4 regions of the Nocardia sp. 348MFTsu5.1 genome follow, and region 2 is predicted to be linked to each of the others. Evidence: riboswitches for the same ligand, from Rfam matches in the RefSeq annotation. Region 2 holds a riboswitch; each other region holds the start of a gene.
The links. A riboswitch is a leader RNA that binds a small molecule or an ion and turns the genes downstream of it on or off. The one in region 2 is predicted to bind S-adenosylmethionine.
Positions count from the first base shown of each region.

Region 1: it holds a riboswitch for S-adenosylmethionine, as region 2 does, so the genes downstream of both, H290_RS0119935 (LLM class flavin-dependent oxidoreductase) here and H290_RS0106780 (aminotransferase class V-fold PLP-dependent enzyme) in region 2, are expected to answer to the same signal.
Region 3: it holds a riboswitch for S-adenosylmethionine, as region 2 does, so the genes downstream of both, H290_RS0120045 (amino acid ABC transporter permease) here and H290_RS0106780 (aminotransferase class V-fold PLP-dependent enzyme) in region 2, are expected to answer to the same signal.
Region 4: it holds a riboswitch for S-adenosylmethionine, as region 2 does, so the genes downstream of both, H290_RS0102815 (aminotransferase class V-fold PLP-dependent enzyme) here and H290_RS0106780 (aminotransferase class V-fold PLP-dependent enzyme) in region 2, are expected to answer to the same signal.

Region 1 covers NZ_KB911519.1:118,328-122,967, forward strand. Annotated here, with positions in the region: gene H290_RS0119925 (LLM class flavin-dependent oxidoreductase) at 1-193, opposite strand, end outside; gene H290_RS0119930 (LLM class flavin-dependent oxidoreductase) at 236-1,378, opposite strand; gene H290_RS0119935 (LLM class flavin-dependent oxidoreductase) at 1,375-2,442, opposite strand; SAM riboswitch class I at 2,475-2,569, opposite strand; gene H290_RS0119940 (MarR family winged helix-turn-helix transcriptional regulator) at 2,686-3,156, opposite strand; gene H290_RS0119945 (VOC family protein) at 3,293-3,802, shown strand; gene H290_RS0119950 (pirin-like bicupin family protein) at 3,831-4,619, shown strand.
Region 2 covers NZ_KB911511.1:76,480-81,119, forward strand. Annotated here, with positions in the region: gene H290_RS0106765 (MarR family winged helix-turn-helix transcriptional regulator) at 1-332, opposite strand, end outside; gene alc (allantoicase) at 482-1,507, shown strand; gene H290_RS0106775 (hypothetical protein) at 1,553-2,047, opposite strand; gene H290_RS0106780 (aminotransferase class V-fold PLP-dependent enzyme) at 2,044-2,853, opposite strand; SAM riboswitch class IV at 2,884-2,999, opposite strand; gene H290_RS0106785 (DedA family protein) at 3,067-3,702, opposite strand; gene H290_RS0106790 (O-succinylhomoserine sulfhydrylase) at 3,758-4,640, opposite strand, start outside.
Region 3 covers NZ_KB911519.1:139,513-144,152, forward strand. Annotated here, with positions in the region: gene H290_RS0120030 (GNAT family N-acetyltransferase) at 1-104, opposite strand, end outside; gene H290_RS0120035 (ABC transporter substrate-binding protein) at 212-1,186, opposite strand; gene H290_RS0120040 (amino acid ABC transporter ATP-binding protein) at 1,219-2,001, opposite strand; gene H290_RS0120045 (amino acid ABC transporter permease) at 1,998-2,963, opposite strand; SAM riboswitch class I at 3,121-3,213, opposite strand; gene H290_RS0120050 (uracil-xanthine permease family protein) at 3,358-4,640, opposite strand, start outside.
Region 4 covers NZ_KB911509.1:594,013-598,652, forward strand. Annotated here, with positions in the region: gene H290_RS0102810 (SpoIIE family protein phosphatase) at 1-208, shown strand, start outside; gene H290_RS0102815 (aminotransferase class V-fold PLP-dependent enzyme) at 209-1,408, opposite strand; SAM riboswitch class IV at 1,496-1,608, opposite strand; gene solA (N-methyl-L-tryptophan oxidase) at 1,864-2,994, shown strand; gene H290_RS0102825 (glutathione S-transferase C-terminal domain-containing protein) at 2,997-3,899, shown strand; gene H290_RS0102830 (LLM class flavin-dependent oxidoreductase) at 3,908-4,640, shown strand, end outside.

The DNA.
Region 1 (4,640 bases), on a different contig from region 2:
CGATGTACGACGCGGCAGCTGCCGGTTCGGGGGCCCCGGAGCCGTAGGCGAAAAGGATCCGGTCCCAGCCGAAATCTTCGTGTGCGCGAGCAAGTTTGAGCGTGTACTCCTTGTCGAAGGAGCTGGCGGTGGTGCGTGGCCGGATCTCGGTGGCGTCGTTCGTGCCCGCGATGCCCAGGAATTCTACTGGCATGTCGTTGGTCCTGTCTTCAGATGAAAGTGGAACGAGGAGCGATTACAGGCCCCACGCCTTGGCGAGCAGTTCATGCGATCGGAGTCGGTCCTCATGACGATGGGTGACCGAGGTGATCACCAGTCCGTCTGCGGCAGTGAGCTTTTGCAGCGCTTCGAGTCGCGCGACCACGGTCTCCGGGCCACCGACGAACTGCGTCTCGACACGATCGGCGACGAGAGCGAATTGTTCGTCCGACAGTGGGGCCACCGTCGCGGGGTCCGGATAGGCGATGGCGCCGTGCCCACTGCGAATGCTGTACACCCACTGCGGAAATGACGACGCGAGTTCTTTCGCGGTCGCGTCATCGTCGGCGACCACCACGTCGGCAGACACCACCACGTGCGGTTCGGCGAGCGTGGCGGACGGAACAAAAGCCTCCCGATAGGCCTGCACCGCTTCGAGAGTGGTCGACGGGGTCACGTGATAGTTGGCCACGAAGGGCAAACCACGCGAGCCGGCCACCTGGGCGCTCTGGCCCTTGCTGGTGCCGAAGATCCACAACTCCAGACCGGCGTTCTCCCCTGGGCTGGCATGCAATTCGACGCCGGACGGCGTGCGGTACGTCCCGGCGATGAGCGCTTCGATGTCGGCGACCTGGTCGGTGAAGTCGGGGGGCTGCGCTCCGGGTTGGGTCAGCACCTCGGCCATCGCGGCCAGCCGCGACGCCTTCAGCAACACGGACAGGTCGAACGGCGCAGGCACGATCACACCGTCGATCACCTCACGCTGACGGTCCGGGGCGGTCGGTGATGGTGCCGAACCCGCCTTCTGCGCTTCGGACCGGCGTTGACCCGACCGTCCGAGCCCGAGGTCGAGCCGGCCAGGGTGAAACGCGTCGAGAATGCCCCACTCCTCCACGACCGACACCGCGGTCCGCTGACCGACCTGAACGGCCGCAGACCCCACTCGAATGGTGGAGGTCGCGGCAGCGATCTGCCCGACGACCACGGTCGGTGACGAACTCGCGACCGCCACAAAGTGGTGCTCGGCCAGCCAGTATCTGGAGTAACCCCACAACTCGGCGTGCTGGGCGAGGTCCACCGAGTTCTTCAACGCCGTCGCCGCATCCGATCCTTCGCTGATCGGCGAGAGGTCGAGTATCGACAGCGGCACTCGTGAGGACGCGGAAGTCGACGTGGTCATGTCGGGACCGCTACCCGGGCGGGCGCATTGATGGGCCGGCTCGGGATCTCCCGCCGCAGAACCGGTGCGATCTCACTCTGGAATAACTCGAGCGAATCGCGGTGTTGTGCGTCGGTGAGCCCGCTGGCGTCGGCGTGCAGGTGCATCACTTCGTGCCCGAACTTCTCGTGATAGCGCAGCACCTTGTCGATCACCTGTTGCGGACTGCCCAGCAACAACGAACTCCGTTCGATCGCGTCCTCGAGAGTCGGGAAGACAAGTGGCAGCCCGAAAGACCCGATTCGCGCGACCGTGGCGTCGAAAAGCGGACGGTAGGTGTTGATCGCGTCCTGCGAGTTCTTGGTCGCATAGAAACCGGCCGAGCCGGCGCCGACGAGGGCCGCCGCCGGATCGTGGCCATAGGCCGCCCAGCGCTCCCGGTAATAATCGATCAGCTCCGCGTAGGGCTCGATCGGGTTGGTGACGTTGGCCGAGAACAGCGGATCACCGTAAGACGCTGCGAGATCTACTGATTCGCGACTGGTCGCGCTGCCGTGCCAGATCCGGATCTGCTTCTGCAGCGGCCGGGGCAATGCCTCGGCCTCGGTCAGCGATGGGCGGTACTTCCCCTCCCACGTGACGGTGTCGTTCTCCCACAACTGCCGGAAGAGCTCGTATCCCTCACGATTCCGATCCCACTGATCGGCCTCGGTGACATGGAACAGCTTGGCCTGCGCGGCGCCGTTACCTTTGCCGATCATCAGCTGCAGGCGCCCACCCGAGAGGTTGTCCAGCGTCGAGTAGTCCTCGAACGCCCGGACCGGATCGAGCAGGCTCAAGGTCGTCACGGCAGTGAACAGAGCTATCGACGACGTGCGCGCCGCGATGTTGCTCAGCACCACCGGCGGCGACGACGAGATGAACGGCCGCTCGTGCCGCTCGCCGACACCGAAGCCGTCGAAGCCGAGTTCCTCGGCGAGGACAGCATTGTCAACCACTTCCCGCAGCCGTTCCGACGGACTGATCGTCACGCCGGTTACGGGATGGGGGGTGTGGGTGATCAGACTGATCAATAAGAATTTCACCCAAACTCCTGAACTGAGAACACAGCACACAACCTTCATCGGTCCCGGCGGTAGCACCCTCACCCGCCGAAGCGGGGGGTTGCTGCGATGTCAGCGAGCCGGGTCTCTCAATCGCTCCTGATGATGCTTCTCGACATTAAGCGCACTCCCGAAAACGGTCAAACAGCGAATTCGCCTGCAGTGCAGACTCTGTGACGGACTCCGTGGTCGACGTACACAACAAGGTTTCAATCAGGCGGAATTTTAATCGGCGCCTTGACCGTCGAGCATGCGTTCCCGCATCTCTTCGAACACCCGGCCGATCACCGAGACGTCTCGCGGGCTGAGCAGGTCGAACATCGTCTTCCGCACCTCGGCCACGTGACCGGGACTGACGGCTGCCAGCTTGTCGGTGCCGTCTTCGGTCAGCTCGGCCATCATCCCGCGCTTGTCGTCCTCACATTCCACCCGCCGCACCCATCCGGCCGTGACCAGCCGCCCGATCGCCCGGGTCGCGCCTCCGCGCGTGGTCGTCATGGCGTCGGCCAGCTCGCGCATCCGCAGACGTCCGCCGGGCGCCTCGGACAGGATCACCAGAATCTCGAAGTCCGTGAAGGACATGTCGGCGTCGCGGGTGAGCTGCTGGTCGAGCGTCCGCAGCAGCAGGCGCGTGGCGTCGAGGTAGGCGCGCCAGGCGTGATGTTCGGCGTCGCTGAGCCATCGGGTGTCGTCCACCTGACGAGCATATCCAAAGTGGTTGACAAAACAACTACCTGGGTTTAGATTCAAGTCGTTGACAAAGCAACTAGTTTGATCGGGACCCGGGAGACGCAGCGAAGCGGAACTCGACCAATTAGCAGGAAGGCAGACCATGACCACTGCAGCCGAAGAACAGCGTTCGCAGGATTTCGCACAGCAACGCGACCGCATCCGTTCCGAGCACCTCAAGCCGGCATCGACACGGCCTGCCTCCTCCGCCAGGGGCCTGCACCACACAGCTCTTGTCAGCAGCGACGTCGAGCAGACCGTGCGGTTTTATCAGGGCATCCTGGAGTTCCCCCTTACCGAGCTCATCGAGAACCGCGACTACCCCGGTTCATCGCACTTCTTCTTCGACATCGGCAACGGAAACCTGCTGGCGTTCTTCGACTTCCCCGGTCTCGACGTCGGGCCGTACCAGGAAGTCCTCGGCGGTCTCCATCATGTCGCCATCAGTGTCGAGCCCACGCGATGGGAAGCACTGCGCACCAAGCTGATCGACGCCGGCGTGGAACTCGCCGAACACAGCGAGGTGTCGCTCTACTTCCGCGACCCCGACGGCGCACGCATCGAATTGATCGCCGATCCACTCGGTGAGATGTACGGCAATCACGTCCTCTGATTCTTCAGTCCCCGAAAGGCCCTTCGCGATGACTTCAGCGACCACGTCCGCACAGTTCGACGTCCGCCGGGCCGAGGGCCGGTTCAAGACCAACGCCGGCTGGCTCGACTCCAAACACTCCTTCTCCTTCGGCCATCACTACGACCAGGCCAACACCCACCACGGTGTCCTGATGGTCAACAACGACGACATCGTCCTCCCGGGCGAGGGTTTCGACACCCACCCGCACCGGGACATGGAGATCATCACCTGGGTTCTGCAGGGCTCCCTGGTGCATCAGGACTCCATGGGCCACAACGGCGTCATCTACCCGGGCCTGGCGCAGCGGATGAGCGCCGGCACCGGGATCAGGCATTCGGAGAAGAACGACTCGTGGCGCCTCGACACCGTCTCGGGCACCGCTGCCGAAAAGCATGACGAACCGGTCCACTTCATCCAGATGTGGGTTGTCCCCGACGAGTCCGGCATCACGCCCGGCTACGAGCAACTCGAGATCGACAACGAACTGCTCTCCGGTGGGCTGGTTCCGGTTGCCACCGGGATGCCGGAGTACATCGACCATTCCGCCATCCGGATCAAGAACAAGTACGCGGCGATGCACGTCGCGCGCATGCAACCGGGACAGGTTCCGGTGACGTTGCCGGACGCTCCCATGCTCCACGTCTTCGTTCCGCGCGGCGAGGTGTTCATGGAGGGGGTCGGTGAACTCCGCGAAGGTGACGCGGTTCGCGTCAACGGTGGTGGCGGGCAGCAACTGACCGCCGGCACCGACGCCGAGGTCATCGTGTGGGAAATGCATGCAGCGATAGCGGCCTGACACCCACGGGCCATAGGCTCA
Region 2 (4,640 bases):
CGGATCTTGAGTTCGGCGACCCGCTTCGCACCGGATTCGGTCACCACGAGGATCGTCGCCCGGCCGTCATTCGGGTCGGCTTCGCGCCGGACATATCCGAGCTTGACCAGTTGCGCGACATGCCGGCTGATCGTCGAAGGGTCGCTGAACAATGCCTCGGCGAGCTCGCCGGAGCGCGCCGGAGCCTCATTCAGGCGGAACAAGCAGTGATACGCTGCCGTTTCGACGACTTTGTCGGCGGTACGCCACCGGGTGGTCGCCAACCGCTCACGGATCCGCAACTGCCTCGCAAGGACCTCCATGAAGTCCACAATCTGATCGTCTCGCGACATAATCCTTCTCAAATTCAACGAGTTTCTGTGTGCAACTAGTTGTCACGTGAAAGTATGGCCCGCGCCACAGTGCTTATGCAACATCGGTGCCGGGAAGATCGGTTCAGCCGAGTCGCACCCAGCCTGCCGGACCACTAGCCTAGGAAGTCGTGACTCCATCGCCGCCGAACTCGCGCCCCCATTTCACTTCGATGCCCGACCTTGCTCTACGCGCTCTCGGCGGAGCGGTCCTCTGGACCAACGACGACCTCTTCGCAGAGTCCCAGAACCTCATCAAGACGCCCGACGCCGAGTATCAACCGGCGACGTTCGGACACAAGGGCCAGATCTACGACGGTTGGGAAACCCGGCGTCGACGGGAAGCCGGTGTCGACCAGGCGATCATCCGCCTCGGGGTTCCCGGCGTCATCTACGGCGTGGTGGTCGACACCTCCTGGTTCGTCGGTAACTATCCGCCGTACATCTCGGTGGAAGCCGCTGCAGTCGAAGGCATTCCGACCACGGACGAGCTTCTCGAGGACACCAAGTGGCAGACGATCGTCGACCGCGTCGCGGTGAACGGTGATACCCGCAACCCGTTCCGGGTGGATTCCAAGGAACGTTTCACCCACGTACGGCTGTCGATCCATCCCGATGGTGGCGTGGCCCGGTTCCGGGTGCACGGTCGTGGCGTCCCCGATCCGAAGTTCTTGTCGTACGGCCACTTCGACCTCGCCGCGCTCGAGAACGGCGGCATGATCACCGCTTGCTCCAACATGTTCTACGGCTCGCCGAACAATCTGCTGATGCCCGGTCGGGCCCGCACGATGGGCGAAGGCTGGGAGACCTCCCGCCGCCGCGATGACGGAAATGACTGGGTCCAGGTGAAATTGGCCGGCGAGTCGACGATCGGCCTGGCCGAACTCGACACCAGCTACTTCCTCGGCAATGCGCCGGGGTCAGCGATGATTCGTGGCCGCGACGGCGACGACGGTGAATGGTTCGAGGTCTTGGGGCGCTCGCCACTGCAGCCCGACACCCGCCACCGGTTCCTGGTCGAGACCGATCGGCCGATGACCGAGGCGCGCCTCGACATCTTCCCGGACGGAGGCATGGCCCGGCTACGGCTCTACGGTTCATTGACCGAGAGCGCCCGGGCCGAGATCATCGATCGCTGGGAGAACGGCGAGAGCTGATGCGCCCACCCCTGCCACGCCCCGGATGCGGCGTGGCGGGGGGAATCAGGCTGCGGCGGCCCGTTCGAGCAGTCCGGGCAGCACCTTCTCGGCGATGAGCTGGGCCGAGCCTGCGCCCTGTCCCTGATCCAGGGGACGCAGGATGACCGCGTCTGCGACCTCTGCGGCGTAGATGTCGAGGATCAGCGTGAGCAGGCCATTGGCAGTGCCCACATAGCGAACGGTGTCACCGAACCGCGACTCCCCCAGACGCAGGAGCTCGGCGCGAGCGGTGGCCGCATCGTCGGCGATCACCACGTCGATCTCCAACGCCACCACCAGGTCGGCGGGATCGTCGCCCAGTTCCTGCCAGCCGGCACGCAGCGCAGCGCGTTCCTTGATGCCACCCCTCAGTTCCGGCTGGCGGATCCGGCGGACCACCGAACTCGGTGCCTCGGTCGGACGGGGCCCACTCCAGGCGAGCGGATGGTCGTCGCCGTCAATGGCAACCAGCAGCTCCGGACGCGTTCGGGGAGCTTGGGCGCGTCGGTTTTCGGTCATGACTTCTCCTGCTCAAAAACGTTCTCTGCGAGTGAGTTCAGTTGCCTGGCGAGCTCGTCGATGCCGGTTCCGGCATCCCAGCGGAGGACGACGGGCCGGCGATGGCCCGACACGGCCAGCGAGGCGATGCCCACTCGGTCGCGGGCATCTGTCCACAGGTGCAACCGGCGGATTCCGGGAAGCCGATCGATCTCGGCATCGAGCCAGTCGGAGCAGGCCTGCTCATGGAGCCCGACCCATTCGTAGCCGAGGTCGGAGACCAGCTGCCGGGGTGGAAGGACGATGTTGATCTCGGGCGCGGCGTCGTCACTTTCCGCGAGCCAGTCGGAACGACCGACGACAACGGCCGGTCCGGCCGCGGACGGTCCGGACAACACCAGGTAGTCGATGCCGTGGCTGGTGAGATTGACTGCGCGCCGGGAGACGATGTCACTGCCGTCGACCAGGAGGCGCGCACCGCGACGATGAGCGATCGCGGCCAACGCAGGCAGCGGCAATACCTCACCGGTGGCCGGTGCCACCGCAGGCACGATCACGAGGGCCGCCGGCCGGCGTGCGAGTTCGCTGTCCACGGCGGCCAGGGTGGTCGTCAGATCGATCTGCGCGGGCACCACGCGGCGAGAAGGGGCTGCAGTGGTGGCGAGGTCGGCAGTCAGATCGAGGGTCAGGATTTCGCCGGGCGCCGCGGCGGCGACCAGTGCGACGGCCTCGGGGTAATCGGCCGCGAAAAGAACCCGGTCGGTCGGGCGGGCCTTCACAAATCGCGCGATTTCTTCCCTGAAATCACTGGTGGAGGTGCTTGTCACCCGCCATCCCTTCGGAACAGGACTCTGGGGAGTCCGCGCTTGCCGCCGTCCGAACAGACCGCGGCCAGGTTGTCACCCGGAGCACCCCGCCGCGAAAGGAGGGTTGCCGGTCAGCAAGCCGGGGCTTGTCGCTGACACTCATCACCTACAACCACATTGCCGGGCCGCTGATTTCCATGTCAACTATCAAGCCTTTTAAACGCGGCATGAATGTTAATCCGTGCTGGCAGCGGTGTTTTGTGATCTGTTCCGGTTCCTCCACCACCGAAAGCCGAAGTAGCCGGCCAGCGAGACACCGGCGGCGAGCGCCAGATAGAACAGCAGATTCGCACCGACCGTCTCACCGAGTGCATAACCGGTCACACACACGACGATCACCCAGAAAACGCCGCCGACGACGTTTGCGAAGAGATATTGGCGGGTGGGCATCTGGCTCATCCCGGCCACGAACGGGGTGACCGTGCGGACGTATCCGATCCAGCGCGCTCCGACGACCGTGGCGACCCCACCGTCGCGGATGAGTGCCTCGGCGCGTGCCCAGCGTTCCTCCCCGACCCAGCCACCGAATCGGGACCCGGTGATGCGGCTACCGGATCGGCGCCCGAACCAGTAGCCCGTCGAGTCCCCCATGACCGCCGCAACGCAGGCACCGACGATCAGCCAGCCGATGTTGGTGTCGCCGATGGCCGCTGCCACCGAACCGGCCAGCATGACGGTCTCACCGGGCAACACCAGCCCGAGGAGCAGCGCGGCCTCCCCGTAGACCACCCCGAACACGACGAGATACACCGCCCAGGGCGGTGTCGACTGCACGATCGAGATGACCCAATCAGCGAGAGAGTGAAGCATGTGCGCTCCAATCTCTCCTGCCCGGCCAGCGTTCGGCGGGCATTTCTATGCCCGGTTAGAGGGCCTGATCCAAATCCTTCAACAGATCGTCGACACCTTCTAGTCCCACCGACAGACGCACCAGCGAATCGGACAAACCGATCGCCGCCCGGCCTTCGGGCCCCATCGCGCGATGGGTCGTCGTGGCCGGGTGGGTGATCAACGACTTCGAGTCCCCGAGATTGTTCGAGATGTCGACGATCTTCAGTCCGTCGAGCAATTCGAATGCGCGGGCCTTGCCGGATACCGGACCGTTGTCGGCGAGTTCGAACGTCACCACGGTGCCGGCGCCCGACATCTGCTTCTTTGCAAGTTCGTGCTGTGGATGTGATTCCAGGAACGAATACCTCACCGAGGCAACCCGAGAATCGGCTTCCAGGAACTCGGCGATGCGCAGAGCCGAGGCGGTCGAATGGTCCACCCGCAGCCGCATCGTCTCGAGGCCCTTGAGCAGCGTCCAGGCGTTGAACGGACTCAACGCCGGCCCGGTGTGCCGCATCAGCGTCTGCACCGGTCCGTCGATGTACTCCTTGGTACCGAGTACCGCTCCGCCCATCACACGGCCCTGTCCATCGATGTGCTTGGTGCCCGAGTACACGATCACATCGGCACCGAGTTCGAGTCCACTCTGGAGCAGCGGGGTGGCAAAGACGTTGTCCAGCACCACTTTCGCACCGGCCGCGTGTGCGAGTTCGCAGACGCGCTCCACGTCGACCAGGGTCTGCATCGGGTTGGACGGGGTCTCGAAGAACACCGCGTCGGTCGGCTTCGACAGTGCCTGTTCCCACTGCTCGAGGTCTTCGCCGTCGACGAAGACGGTCTCGACGCCCCAGCGCGGAAGGATCTCGTTGCACACCACAAAGCACGAACCGAACAGGCTGCGTGCGGCGACGAGCCGG
Region 3 (4,640 bases), on a different contig from region 2:
GGGGCTGCCAGTGGATCGTCCTGATAGACGGTGGCGATCTGCAACTGGGCGGAATCGACAGTGTCCGTGGTCGTTCCGGAGGCGCCACTGCCTAGTGCACTCATTCGTATTTCCCTCCATCGGTCCGGGGGCCTGCCCATTTCACGGGCGAAAATAGTGGTCGCCGGCGCAACGTGCCCGCCGACGACCACTACTTTCAACGAACTAATTCTTATGCGTCGGTACGGGGAAGTCCGGCCGGGTTGACCTCCGAAGTGGTGACGGCCTCGGTCTGCAGACCCCAGCGGTCGATGACCTTCTGGTAGCTACCGTCCTCGATCGCGTGGTTGATTGCCTCGTTGACGGCTTCGATGAGACCGTTGTCCTTCTTCGTCAGGACCCCGATCTCACCCTGCAGTGCATCACCTGCACCGGAGAACGTGCCGACAATCTCTGTTTCGCCCGACGTTGCAGCGTGGTACACCGACGACGGGTTGGGGCCGAAGTATCCGTCGATGCGACCCGAACCGAGTGCCAGGTAGTAGTCGGCGGCGTTCTGGTAGTACACGATCTCTGCCGGCGCGAGGCCTTCTGCGACATTCTGTTCGTTCCAGTCGACCAGCAACTGCTCCTGATTGGTTCCCGAACCGACGCCGATCTTCTTGCCTGCAACGTCCTTTCGGCCGTCGACCTTCCAGCCACTGTCCTTCTTCGCCTCGAAGGCGAGGTTGTCGAGGCGGTATGTGGCGAAGTCGTACTTGTCCTTGCGCTCCTCGGTCACCGTGACGTTGGAGATGAACACGTCGTTCTCGCCGGAGTCGATCTTGACGAAGTTCTGTGACCAGTCAGCGACCTTCAGGTCGACCTTGAGACCGAGAATGTCCGCGACCAGGTACGAGAAGTCGACCTCGGATCCGACGATCGTCTTGTCGTCCGAAGCGTAGAACCGCAGTGGCGGTGCGGTACCACCGGCTCCGGTGACGATGAGCGTGCCGCGGTCGCGGATCGCCTGGGGCACCTTCGCGGCGATGTCGTCGACCTTGTCGACACGAACTCGGGTGGACTGCTCCGGTGACAGGTCGAAGCTCTGTCCGTCGGAGGTGACGACCTCGTTCTCGGCCTCAGGGTCACTGCACGCAGTGGCTGTCAGTGCGAGCGCGACCAACGCGGACGCGACAAACGCGAGTCGCCGGCTTGTTTTGGGCATGTTTGTTCCTTGCTTGTTGAAATTGAGATGGATCAGAGGACGTGTGCGAGAAACGCTTTGGTGCGTTCTTCCCTCGGGGAATCGATGATCTCCGACGGGGTTCCCTGTTCGACGATGACGCCGCCGTCCATGAACACCACCGTGTCGGCGATCTCGCGTGCGAAACCCACTTCGTGGGTCACGATGACAAGCGTTGCACCGTCACGTGCGAGCCCTCGAATGACCTCGAGGACTTCGCCGACAAGTTCAGGATCGAGCGCAGATGTCGGCTCGTCGAACAGAATTACTTTGGGCCGCAGTGCAAGTGCCCGGGCGATGGCAACGCGCTGCTGCTGCCCACCTGAGAGCCTGCGCGGGTAGTCGTGCGCCTTGTCTGCGACGCCGACGCGTTCGAGCAATGCCCGTACCTCAGGCTCGACGTCCGACCGCTTGCGCCGCTGCGCTGAAATCGGTGCCTCGATGACATTCTCCAGCACGGTCAGATGCGGAAACAGGTTGAAGTTCTGGAACACAAAGCCGATCCGCGAGCGCTGTTGCAGAATTTCCTTGTTGCTCAGCTCGTGCAGCTTGTTGCCCTTACGCTTGTACCCCACCAGGTCACCGTCGACACGGACGATGCCGTGGTCGACCTTTTCCAGATGGTTGAGGACGCGCAGGAGCGTCGACTTTCCTGATCCTGAAGGCCCGATGATCGCGGTGACCTCACCCGGACGCACGACCAGGTCGATGCCCTTCAGGACCTCGAGAGGACCATAGGACTTGCGAACTCCCCTGACCTCGACCGCATACTGCGACTTCTCCACCGGCTCGGTCATCGGGTCGCCCCGCGCGGCGCGAAGTTGATGTCCGAGAATCTCTTTCGGACCTTCTGGATCGGAGTCAACGGAATGTTGCGCACCGCACCCTTGGCATAATGCCGCTCCACGTAGAACTGCACAATCGACAGGATCGACGTGAAGACGATGTACCAGACAGTGGCGACCATGAGCAGCGGCACGACGCGTCCGCTGCGCCCGTAAATGACCTGCACCTGGTAGAAGAGCTCAGCGATCGCCATGACCGACACGATCGAGGTGCCCTTGAACAAGCTGATGACCTCGTTCGCGGCGTTCGGGAGGATGCCGCGCATCGCCTGCGGCAGGATGATCTTGAAGAACTCGCGGCGCTTCGGAATACCAAGCGCTGCAGCGGCTTCGAGTTGTCCCTGGTCCACCGAGATGATGCCGGCCCGGATGATCTCCGCCGAATACGCTGCCTGATGCAACGCCAGACCGATGATGGCGGCAGTCGAACCACTGATCGCATTGTTGACGTTGAACTCGAAGAAGCCCGGCCCGAAGGGAACTCCTACCGAAAGAGTCTGATAGAGGTACGCGATGTTGAACCAGAACAGCAACTGGACGATCAGCGGAATGGACCGGAATGCCCAGATGTAGAACCAGGCAATCACCTGCAGCACTGGATTATTCGACAGTCTCGCCGCAGCCAGCGCGATGCCGATCGCGAATCCCAGCAGGGATCCCCAGAAGGTCAGCTGGATGGTCAGCCACAGTGCATGCATCACGGACGGCGCAGTGAAGTACTGCGCGAACGTACTCCAATCCCAGCCCGGGTTGGTCGCGAATCCGTGCAAGAACTGGGCGACGACGACCAGCACGGCAATCGCGATGATCCAACGCCACGGATGCCACGTACGTGCGATGACGAGGTCGACGTCATCCACCTCGACCGAGGCGTCGGGAGTGGGGCGGGTAACTATCTGGGTCACCGTAACCACCGGTGTGTGCGGGCAGCGAGCATCGCTGAAGAAGCCTTCCAATAGGGCAGAGAAAATGTGTGTGGATGTGGTGTGTCAGACCTGCGTACAGACGCAGGTGCCCGCTCGACACAGGTCGACGTGCAAACGTCGCCACAAAGCGCGATCCATAATCGTTCCTCCATCGGTCTTGGCGGTAGCACCCACACGTCGTGGGACGGGGTTGCTGCGACGTCGAAGAGCCAAGTCTCTCGGTCGCTCTGGATGGTCAGGAGGAATCTATGCGCTCGACAGACCAGCCGTCAAGTAGCGGCAAACGATTTGTGTTGTGACACTACGCTTTCCGTTTGGAATCACCGTGATTTTGACCTTGCAGGACACCCCGTACATATGGGCGCAGCGAGGTGCGAGCCAACTACTCCACGTCCTCCGTGTCCACCACAACAGTCCCGCGCCAGCCGCCGACCACGCGCATGACGTGGTAGATCAGCAGTGCCGCGATTGCTCCGAGGGAGATTCCGCTGAAGCTCAAATCGCCGATGGTCCACGAGAAGTCGGCGATACCGATCACCAGCGCGATGGCTGCGGTGAATTGGTTGACGGGCTTGGAGAAGTCCACTTTGTTGGTCACCCAGATATGCACACCCAGGATCCCCACAAGGCCGTAGAGCGCCGTGGTGACACCGCCGAGAACTCCCGGCGGGACCGATGCGATGACCGCCCCCACCTTCGGCGACAGACCCAGCAGTACAGCCGCGATACCGGCCACCCAGTAGGCGGCGGTCGAATAGACCTTGGTGGCCGCCATGACACCGATGTTCTCGGCGTACGTCGTCGTGGCAGAACCACCACCGCTGCCGGCCAGCATCGTGGCGATGCCGTCGGCCGCCAATGCCCGGCCGATCTTGTGGTCGTAGTTGATGCCGGTCATGGTGTTGATCGACTTCACGTGCCCGATGTTCTCGACCACCAGAACCAGCACCACCGGCAAGAACATCGGCAGCACCGAGAGGTTGAACGACGGTGACTGGAAGTCGGGCAGGCCAATCCAATCGGCGGCACCGATGGGGTCGGTATCAACCTTGTCGCGGACCAGTGCGAACAGATAGCCGATGACAACGCTGGTGAAGATCGCGAGACGTCCGAGCAAACCCTTGAACAACACCAACGATGCGATCAGCAACACCAACACCAACGTGGCCGTGACCGCGTCCTGCTCGTAGTTCGTCTTCGCCGTCGGAGCCAGGTTCAAACCGATCAGAGCGACGATGGTTCCGGTCACGATCGGCGGCATCAGCGCGTGGATCCAGCCGGTGCCGGCGAAGTGCACCACCACACCGATGACGATCAGTACCGCACCGACCATCACGATGCCGCCCAGCGCCGACGCGTGCCCGTCCGAGGCCGTCGCGGCGAGTACCGGGGCGATGATCGCAAAACTCGAACCGAGGTAGCTCGGCAACTCGTTGCGGGTGATCAGCAAGAACAGAATCGTGCCGATGCCGGAGAACAGCAGCGTCGTCGCCGGCGGGAATCCGGTGAGCACCGGAACGAGGAAGGTCGCACCGAACATCGCCACGACGTGTTGCAAACCGATGCCGACGGTGCGGGGCCACGTCAACCGTTCCTGCGGCGAGACAACGTCTCCGCTGCCGACCGTCGTCCAGCTGAACAGGGATGAACGTTTCAGATCTTCCT
Region 4 (4,640 bases), on a different contig from region 2:
GCTCTACACCGACGGACTGACCGAGGCGAGGATCGGACCAGGCCCGGAGAGGTACGACGACAACGGCGCACTGCTCGAGTTCGCGGCGGCGCACGCGCCGACCTCCGCCGAGCAGATCGTCAAGGATTTTAACGCGTTGCTCGACAGTTTCGGCGCCGGACTGGAAGACGACACCGCCCTCATGGCGCTGGGTGTGCCGCTCAGATAGTCACAGAGCGCGAAGGGCCGCCAGGAGAAGGTCCACGTCGGCAGAACTCGAGCCGAGGCCCAGACTTGCCCGCACAGCACCTGATCCGTGGCCCAGCCGGTCCAGGAGCGGGTGCGCGCAGAATCGCCCGTCGCGCACACCGATGCCGTATTCCGCCGACAGGTGGGCCGCGACCTCGGCGGCCTGATGACCGTCGACAACAAAGCTGACCACGCCGACGGCATCGGTGCTGTCGGCGAAGATCTTCAGCGTGTGCACGCCGGGGATCTCGGACAGTCCATCGCGCAATTGCTCTGTGAGCGTTGCCTCATGGGAAACCACAGCATCCCCGAGGGACTCGATTTCGACGCACGCGGCGGCAAGCGCTGCCGCTCCCAGGACGTTGGGCGAGCCGCCTTCATGGCGGGCCGGCGCGGGCGCCCACTTCACGTCGTCAGCGGTCACGTTGAGCACCGCACCGCCACCGGCCAGGTACGGATCTGCCGCATCCAGCCAATCCCGAAGTCCGACAAGTACTCCGGACCCGAATGGTGCGTAGGTCTTGTGCCCCGAGAATGCGAGGTAGTCGATTCCGGTGGCGGTGATGTCGACCCGGCGGTGCGGAACCAATTGCGCACCGTCGACTGCGATCCGGGCACCGTGGCGGTGCGCGATCTCCGCCAGCTCACCGATCGGCAAGATCTCACCGGTGACGTTGGACGCGCCGGTGACCGCGAGCAGGACTGCGCGGGTGTCTTTGAGCGCGGTCTCCACCCGACTGATCGTCGCGGCCAACGTATTCGCGCCACGGACGACATGAACGTCATTCCACGGCAACAGGTTTGAGTGGTGCTCCAGGTCGAGCACCACCACCTTTCCCGGCACACAACGAGCCAGCAGGTTCAGGGAGTCGGTGGTGTTCCGCGTGAAGATCAGACAGTGCTCGTTGCCGGCACCAACAAAGTCCGCAACCTGCCCTCGGGCGGTTTCGTAGGCCTTGGTGGTCACCTGGGATGCGTATCCGGCACCCCGGTGGACGCTCGAATAGGTCTGCAGCAGCTGCGAGATCCTCTCGACGACGCTGCACAATGCCGGCGCACTCGCCGCGTAGTCGAAGTTGACGTATCGAGTGGTCGAGCCGTCCCTCAGCGGTGCCTGTGTGTCCGAACCCTCAATCGCAGCAAGGGCTTTGACGGAATGATCAAGTGTTGTAGTGCTCATATCTCACACCTCTTCCGGTGTCAGGGATACCGCACGCACTGAGGAACGAACCTGCCGATACGGCAGTTCGACAACTCGGACGTGTGGGGTCCGCGCTTGCCTGCTCGGGATCGAACAGGCCAGGTCCTCACCCGGAGCACCCCGCCGCGAAGGAGGGTTGCTGACCAGCAAGCCGGGGCTATGCGCTGGCACTCATGACCGACGCTGACGCTAACAGACTTTCCCGGCTCAAGTCCAGATACGAATCAATTAACTTCCCGGTGATCGAAACCCCACTCAGTCATCGGCTTTAAGCCGACCCGTGAGTATCGTTCTGTCAACAGTTGAAGTTCAGAGCCCGAGCATGCCCTCTCCCCGGCCGCTCGTATTTCTCGGTCGGCCACTCGTCGACGTTTCGAACTCCAAGCGGCGGCTTCCTCGAAGCGCCGCACGAACAAGAGAGCAGGCCGATCCGCATGAGCGCGACACGTGTCGACACCGTGGTGGTCGGTGGCGGTGCGATGGGTTCGGCCGCAGCCTGGCAACTTGCCCGCCGTGGCGTGGAGACCGTTCTGCTGGAACGCTTTTCACCGGGCCACACAAACGGGGCATCGCACGGCGCTTCGCGGATCTTCCGTACGTCGTACGCGGACCGCACCTACGTCGAGTTGGCCCGCGAGGCCGAAAGGCTCTGGACGGAACTCGAGCACGAGTCGGGGTCTGACCTGCTCACGGTCACCGGCGGCGTCGACCAGGGCGCGGCCACTCACCTCGCCGGCATCGCCGGCACCCTCGCCGAACTGGGGCTCCCCCATCAGTGGCTCGATGCCGCCGAGGCCGCGCAGCGTTGGCCCGGAATCACCTTCGCCGGCCGCGCGTTGTACTACCCCAACAGCGGTCGACTGCATGCCGACGATGCCGTGCACGCACTGCAGCGCAGCGCGGCCGCTGGTGGAGCAGAAGTCCGACACGAATCGCGGGTGATATCCATCGACGTCAGGGACGACAATTCGGTCTTCGTCCGCACCGACGATCACGAGTATGTGGCTCGCCGGGTGGTCGTCGCGGCCGGCGCATGGGCATCAAAGCTGTTGACCGGCATCGCGCCACTGCCCGCGATCACCGTCACCCAGGAGCAGCCCGCACACTTTGTACCGCGCGATCCGGACGCCAGTTGGCCCAGCTTCGGAATCCTGCACGATCCGGATGGACCCGATGCACCCGAGTTCGGTGGCGTGTACGGATTGTCCTCAGGTGCCGAAGGTGTCAAGGTCGGCTTCCACGGAACCGGTCCAATTGTCGACCCCGATCGCCGCGATTTCACGGCCGAACCACGGCAACTCGCGGCCCTACAGGACTACGTCCGGCGCTGGGTGCCGGGCGTGGACGCCGACGCTCTGACCCCGATCAGCTGCACGTACGCCACCACACCCGACTCCAACTTTGTCATCGACCGGTCCGGTCCGGTTGTTGTCGCGGCCGGATTCTCCGGGCACGGCTTCAAGTTCGTCCCGGCCATCGGCCGCCTCCTCGCCGACCTCACCGTCGACAAGGACGCGCCCGCACTGTTTTCGTTCCGTTCCCACTCCGCAGAGAAGGTTGTTTGAACATGTCGAACTACGCCAGTCCAGTCGATACCGAAACCTACGGCGAGTACACGATCACTCGCGCGCCGGACGACACCCGCCCCGTGTACCGATTCACGGGTCGCATCAGCGATGACGGTTCCACGCCCTATCCGGCCGAATCCGGGCGCTATCACGTCTATTCCGGGTGGTTCTGCCCCTGGGCGCAGCGCGTCACGCTCGTGATCGAATTGGCGGGCCTGTCCGATCTGGTGAGTGTCAGCTACGTCGCCGGTGGTCGCGACGCCCGCGGCTGGGGCTTCCGTGAAAGTACCGGCCCCGACCCGGTCAACGGCTTCACGCTGCTGCGCGATGCCTACAACGCGACCGAACCCGGCTTCGACGGCCACGTTTCGGTTCCGACCCTGTGGGACCGCACCACCAAGCAGGTGGTGAGCAACACGTTCGACACGCTCGACGCCGATCTCGCGACGCAGTTCCGAGGTCAGGTCACCAGCGAGTTCGACCTCTACCCGGAGAACCTGCGTGCGCAGATCGACGAGCTGGAGGCGTGGTTGCGTGCCACCGTCAACAGCACCGCCAACGTCGCCACCGGCACCGGTCCGGCCGCCGAAGAAGCGGCAACCACGGTGTTCGGGGCGTACTCCGAACTCGACAGCCGATTGGCCGACAGCCGATTCCTGCTGGGCGACAACGTGACCCTGGCCGATGTCCGGCTCTGGGTGACGCTGGTCCGTCACGACGCCGCCGCCGCCAGGACCGGGACCCGGCGCCTCTCGGACTTCCCGAACCTGTGGCGCTACGCCCGAGACCTGTACTCCTTGGACGCATTCCGCGTCACCACCGATTTCACATCCTTCGGTGCATCAGACGCCGTGGTCGACGACTGGAAGTCGCCGATCACGTCATCCGCATCAGCCCACTAGGAGTTCGGATGGCTGCGCCCATTCCATTGTCGGTCCTCGACCTTCTGCCACGTTCGGCCGGGTCGGACAACACCACCGCTTTACGCAACACGATCGACCTCGCCCAGCGCACGGAGCAATTCGGATACGCCCGGTACTGGTTCGCCGAGCACCACCTGAACCCCGGGGTCATCGGTTCGTCGCCCGCCGTGGAGATCGCACTGATCGCCGGATCCACTTCGACGATCCGATTGGGTTCGGCCGGAGTGCAATTCGGTCATCGGACGCCGCTCGCAACGGTCGAGGAGTTCGGCCTGATCAATGCCCTGTACCCGGGCCGCCTCGACCTCGGGATCGGACGGTCGTTCTCCCGGCCCGAACCCGCGTCAGGTGTGGAGTCAGGATCGGTGACCGAAGCAGCTGCGAAGAACTACCTCGCAGCACGCGGTGGCGGCGCGCACACCGAAGACACCTACACGTCCAACGGGCTGTTGATCCCCAAGCAGTACAACACCGCCGGCATCGTGACGAGTCAGGCGATCACCCACCTGCTCGACCTGCTCCAGCAGCCCGGCGCGTACGCACCCGGCTACGACAAGCAGATCTCCGAGGTGCTCGCGCTCCTCGACGGAACCTACGTCAGTTCGCAAGGACTTCCCGCCCACGCCGCACCGGGCGAGGATTCCGATGTACAGGTCTGGATCCTGGGAGCTTCCGGCGGTTCGAGCGCCGCGGTGGCCGGCGCCAAGGGTTTGCGTTTTG